DNA from 2 places in the Macrococcus epidermidis genome. Region 2 is predicted to be linked to the other one. Evidence: riboswitches for the same ligand, from Rfam matches in the RefSeq annotation. Region 2 holds a riboswitch; the other holds the start of a gene.
The links. A riboswitch is a leader RNA that binds a small molecule or an ion and turns the genes downstream of it on or off. The one in region 2 is predicted to bind S-adenosylmethionine.

Region 1 (3,218 bases), 1.2 Mb from region 2:
GTGCAAATACTGTTGTACCTACTACAGATAATTTTAAATTATGGTCTTTTTTAAACTGATCAAGGAAAGCGAAATGCTGGAATGCATTTAAATCAATTTCACCTTCTGCAAGCGCATTGTTTGGTGCAGTGTAATCCTGGAATTCAACAAATTCAATTTTTATGCCATCTTTCTCTGCTTCTTTCTTAACAACTTCCCAGACTTTAGAGTCTACGCCAGTTACACCGATCTTAACTGTCTTTTCATCTTTCTTACTACCACATGCTGCTAGCACTACGATTAAACTCAAAAATAATACGAATAATTTTTTCATCTTTTCATTCTCCTTTTTTTATAAACGACTTGTATATATGCTTGCTACTTTGTTACCAATAAATTGTGTGATTTGTACTAAGACAATCAAAATTAAAACTGTAATAAACATGACTGCAACGTCAAAACGCTGGTAGCCATATGTAAAAGCGAGATATCCTATACCACCAGCACCAACTAGACCTGCTACTGCAGAGAACTCGATGAGTGATACGGTAGTAAATGTTAAGCCTAGAATGAGTGCTCCTGCTGCTTCCGGAATTAATACTTTGAATAAAATATCAAATTTACTTGACCCCATAGATTGTGCCGCTTCAATTACACCTCGATCTACTGAAACGATATTGTTTTCCACAACACGTGCAATAGATAATGATGCAGCTAACGTCATCGGAAATATCGCTGCCCAGATTCCGATAGATGTACCTACTAAAAATCTTGTAATCGGAATCAGTGCTACGAGGAAAATAATAAATGGAATCGGTCGAATCGTATTGATCATTGCATTCAAAATTGTATTTAACACTTTATTTTCTAAAATATTACCCTTACCAGTTGCATAGAGCAGTATGCCTAACGGTAAACCAATCAGTGTAGCCAGCACTAAAGTAATTGCTACCATGATGAGTGTACTGATCGTGTGCTCTAATATTACTGGCCAGAATGTACTTAAATCAGTTTTCAAATCCTTCTACCTCCCTTATTTCTATGCCGTGCTGTGTAATTTCTGATAAGGCACTTTGAATATTTTGAACATCACCAACTGCTTCAATTAATAAATTACCAAATAATCTATCAGTTAACTCGGTTATACCGCCATACAAAATGTTAAAATCAACATGATTTGCTCTACCAATCTTACTCAATACCGGCTCAAGAATTTGCTCATGATTAAAGATAAAGCGATATAGTTTACGATTCGTAACATTAATATCTTTAGGAATGTCATCATTTAGTACACTATGCACAAAACGCTTTGTTGTTGGATGAACAGGTGTAGTAAATAGTTCAAATACTTTGTTACTCTCAACCACTCTGCCCTTTTCCATTACAGCCACTTCATCACAAATTGATTTCACAACTTCCATCTCATGGGTAATAATCACTATCGTGATATTAAGCTTTTCATTGATATCTTTTAACAGGTTTAATATTTCATCTGTCGTTTCAGGATCCAGCGCACTTGTTGCTTCATCACAAAGTAATATATCAGGATTTGTTGCTAACGCTCTTGCAATACCTACACGCTGCTTCTGTCCACCGGATAATTGATTTGGGTAATCGTCTTTCTTATCAGCAAGACCGACAAATGCCAGTAATTCGTCTACTCGCTGCTCGATTTCAGCTTTAGTATATTGTTTCGTTAGCTTTAAAGGATAACGAATATTATCACTGATAGTCTTTGCTTTAAATAAATTAAACTGCTGAAATATCATGCCGATATTTTGACGCTGTTTACGTAAATCCTTCTCTTTTAATCCAACGATATCTCTACCTTCGACATAAACATAACCAGAAGATGGTGCTTCAAGTCGATTAATTAATCTGAGTAAAGTAGATTTCCCAGCACCTGAATATCCAACAATACCGTATATTTGACCCTTCTCAATTGAAAGCGATACATCATCTAGCGCATTAATCAGACCTTTCTTTGTTTGATACGTTTTAGTCACGTGATCAATTTCAATGATTCCCATTTTTTCTCCTCCCAAAATAAAAAACGTGCACTCAGCTGGTAGCTAAATGCACGTTACACGTCCGAATTTATCTGCCAAGCGTGAGCTTGATGGAATTAGCACAGTGCTCTAAATTAGAGTCCGCTGCTGAGACTTCATCGGGCCATATCCCTCTGTCTCTCTTGATAAAATATTTATTAAGTTGTTTTACATGTTACAGTGAATCAAAATATCTGTCAACACAATTTTTAAAAAAATTTTGAGATGGTTTTTTTGGCCGATAAATCCAGTTTGTCGGCCATCATTTTTGATTTCCCTCTAATTTTGTGGATTCTTGGCCGATAAATGCTGTTTGTCGGCCATCATTTTCGATTTTCCTCTAATTTTGTGGATTCTTGGCCGATAAATCCAGTTTATCGGCCATCATTTTCGATTTCCCTCTAATTTTGTGGATTCTTGGCCGATAAATCCAGTTTGTCGGCCATCATTTTCGATTTTCCTCTAATTTTGTGGATTCTTGGCCGATAAATCCAGTTTGTCGGCCATCATTTTTGATTTCCCTCTAATTTTGTGGATTCTTGGCCGATAAATCCAGTTTATCGGCCATCATTTTCGATTTTCCTCTAATTTTGTGGATTCTTGGCCGATAAATCCAGTTTGTCGGCCATCAAATACTATTATTAAAAACTTGATAATCCACTAAACTCCTGAATGCGATAAATCACGGATTTTAAGAATGAAGGATCCTTCTTTACATCATAATGATCTGTCACATGCGCATATGTATTATCCCATTTCGCATCAAAATCCTGATCAATCTTAGTAAATACTGGTAAGCTCGATTGTCCAGAAATCATAACATCCGTCTCTAGATTTAAGTCACCGACATTACGTCTTGTTAAATTCGCACTACCTAAAATTAAAGTCGATTTATGCTTATCCTTATCCTCAAGTAATGTAAATTTCGCATGATACTGTTCGCCATGACTCACTGCCCATTTAATCTTGATGTTATCATCTGACTTTGCAATTAATTCATGCGCTACAGGTTTATTCGGAATGCCCGGTTTTTCTTTACCGAATGCTTCTTTGTTCACATCTAATATCAACTGCACATCAACACCACGTTTACTTGCATTGATTAAAGATTTTACAATATCACGGTCAGATATATAGAACATGCCCATCTTAACAGAATCTCCATCGCTCATTCGACCAATCTCTTCTAAC
Region 2 (3,218 bases):
TCTTTACGCGCAATTGATTTTTTCTTGCTGGATAATGCGAGTAACCATAAGACGAAGAATAATAAAGCCAGGACACCTAAACCAATTAACACATAAAATAAAGTACTTCCTACTTCTACTGACATATCATTCACCTTTCTAACCGTATTTCCTTTATTATAATGAAATTTCAGAAGAACTTCATCGAAAATATGAAAGTAATTTGTGAAAGTTTACTCTAATTAAAAATATTAATAAGAAATTAATATTCTGAACAAAGATTAACAATGTTTAATAAAATATAAATTCTTAATTAATAATGATATGAAATAATTTAAGTGTCCTAAAAATATTTTTGGGCAAAATTAAATTTTCTCGGAGGATGATACCATGGCAATGTATAAACGTTTATTATTAGCAGGTACTTTCGCATCAGCATTATTATTAGGTGCATGTGGTGAAGAGGAAAAAACTGACGACGCAAAAACTGAAGATGCAGCAACAACTGAAGAAGAAGCTACTGAAGATGATGCTGCTACAGAAGAAGAAACTACTGAAGATGATGCTGAAGAAGAGACTACTGAAGAAGAAACTGAAGAAGCTTAATATTTTTTTATTGACTATCTCGCATGAGGTAGTCTTTTTTCATCCTACGAATAAAGCTAAAACGGCGGAATAGAAGTGGCCACTACGACAGAAAACCGAACAAAAACTATAAATCAAAGAACGATTTATTAGTTTTGTCCGGTTTTTGCTTGTGGCAGAACACTTCTATCCCTGCCTCTATTTATTTAAATTTGCTTTTAAATCTTCAATTTTATCTGTCGCTTCCCATGGTAAATCAACATCTGTACGACCGAAGTGACCGTAAGCAGCTGTTTGTTTATAAATTGGGCGGCGAAGATCTAACATCTGAATGATACCTGCTGGACGTAAGTCGAATGTTTTACGTACTGCATCAACAAGTTGTTGTTCAGTGTATTCAGAAGTACCATAAGTTTCAACTGAAATAGATACGGGTTGTGCTACACCGATCGCATAAGCTAATTGTACTTCACATTTGTCAGCTAGACCTGCTGCAACGATGTTCTTCGCAACATAACGCGCTGCATAAGCACCACTACGGTCAACTTTAGTCGCATCTTTACCAGAGAATGCACCACCACCGTGACGCGCATATCCGCCGTAAGTATCTACGATAATCTTACGGCCAGTAAGACCAGCATCCCCTTGAGGTCCACCGATTACGAAACGACCAGTTGGATTGATGAAATATTTTGTTTCTTCATCAATTAATTCAGCTGGAACAACTGGTTTAATAACGTGTTCTTTAATATCAGCCTGAATTTGTTCTAATTCAATCTTCTCATGGTGTTGAGATGAGATAACGATCGTGTCAATTCTTTTCGGTTTACCCGCTTCGTCATACTCAACAGTAACTTGTGTCTTACCATCTGGACGTAAGTATTCTAAAGTGCCATCTTTACGCACTGCAGTCAGACGGCGTGCTAATTCATGAGATAATGAAATTGGTAAAGGCATTAAGCTTTCAGTTTCATTACATGCAAATCCAAACATTAAACCTTGGTCACCAGCACCGATTGATTCGATATCTGAGTCAGATAAGTTACCACGGTCTTCTAATGCACGGTCTACCCCTTGAGCAATATCAGGCGACTGCTCATCGATTGCAGTAAGTACTGCCATCGTCTGGAAGTCATAGCCGAATTTAGCACGTGTATATCCGATTTCTTTTACAGTATCACGTACTACTTTAGGAATATCAACATATGTTGATGTAGTAATTTCACCTGCGATTAATGCCATACCTGTTGTTACTGATGTTTCACACGCTACACGTGCTTTTGGATCTCCTGTAAGAATTGCATCTAAGATTGCATCTGAAATTTGGTCAGCAATTTTATCTGGATGTCCTTCTGTTACTGATTCTGACGTAAATAATTTACGATCTGTCATTTATAAACACTCCTAATAAATATATATTTCACGGTTCAAGCTATAAATAAAAAATAGCCCTCTCTCCTATTAAGAGAGAAGGCTAATTATACATAATTAGTCCATTCTGCTCTTATCGTTCAGACAGCTGTCTGCAAACGGTTTGGCACCTTACTTAACAATGAAGTTAAGGGTTGCTGGGCTTCAAAGGGTCCATGTCCCTCCACCACTCTGGATAAGAGAATCCGCAAGTTAGATAATACTAAACTTTTTGTACACTGTCAATATATCGGATTGATTCACAAATTTTCTGAATAATATTTTATCTATAAAATTTTATTTATATTTAATGTAACACTTAAAACCTTATGTTATACTATTTCATGAAACTGCTTACATCAGCAGAAAATATAAACTTGGGGGACCTTTTAATGAGCGAACAAATCTTTGGTAAACTAGATAACTTATTAAAGAGTGATAGCGTATTAAATCAATTATCAAGAACACAGTTAATCAACGAAATTTTAGCAAATCGTGAAGGTGTATTAACAGAGTCAGGTGCTGTCAGAACTGAAACTGGTAAATATACAGGTCGTTCACCAAAAGATAAATTTATCGTTGAAGAAGAAGAAACAAAAGACCAAATCGACTGGGGTACAATCAACCAACCTATCTCTGAAGATATCTTCTTAAAATTATTAGACCGCGTTTTAGACTATTTAGGAACAAAAGATAAAGTTTATGAATTCAATGGTTATGCAGGTGCAGATCCTGCTACTCAATTAAATTTACGCGTCATCAATGAGTTAGCATGGCATAACTTATTTGCACGTACAATGTTTATCCGACCTGAAACATTCAATGAAGGTATCTTAATCGATCCAGACTTCACTATCATTTCTGCGCCACACTTTAAAGCAGATCCAAAAATCGATGGTACAAATTCTGAAACATTTATCATTACAAGTTTCAAACATAAAATTATCTTAATCGGTGGTACTGAATATGCTGGAGAAATGAAAAAAGGTATCTTCGGTGTAATGAACTACTTATTACCAACACAAGGTGTAATGAGTATGCATTGTTCAGCAAACGTTGGTGAAAATAAAGACGTTGCGTTATTCTTCGGTTTATCAGGAACAGGTAAAACAACTTTATCAGCTGACCCACACCGCAAATTAATCGGTGATGATGAACATGGCTGGAACGATAATGGTGTATTCAATATCGAAGGTGGATGTTACGCGAAGACAATCGACCTTTCTCGTGAGAAAGAACCACAA

Region 1: it holds a riboswitch for S-adenosylmethionine, as region 2 does, so the genes downstream of both, KFV12_RS03390 (methionine ABC transporter ATP-binding protein) here and metK (methionine adenosyltransferase) in region 2, are expected to answer to the same signal.

What each region holds. Positions count from the first base shown of each region.
Region 1 covers NZ_CP073819.1:621,082-624,299, reverse strand. Annotated here, with positions in the region: gene KFV12_RS03400 (MetQ/NlpA family ABC transporter substrate-binding protein) at 1-313, opposite strand, end outside; gene KFV12_RS03395 (methionine ABC transporter permease) at 332-997, opposite strand; gene KFV12_RS03390 (methionine ABC transporter ATP-binding protein) at 987-2,003, opposite strand; SAM riboswitch class I at 2,074-2,180, opposite strand; gene KFV12_RS03385 (phospholipase D family protein) at 2,669-3,218, opposite strand, start outside.
Region 2 covers NZ_CP073819.1:1,897,838-1,901,055, forward strand. Annotated here, with positions in the region: gene KFV12_RS10005 (nuclease-related domain-containing protein) at 1-125, opposite strand, end outside; gene KFV12_RS10010 (hypothetical protein) at 370-585, shown strand; gene metK (methionine adenosyltransferase) at 763-1,956, opposite strand; SAM riboswitch class I at 2,066-2,177, opposite strand; gene pckA (phosphoenolpyruvate carboxykinase (ATP)) at 2,367-3,218, shown strand, end outside.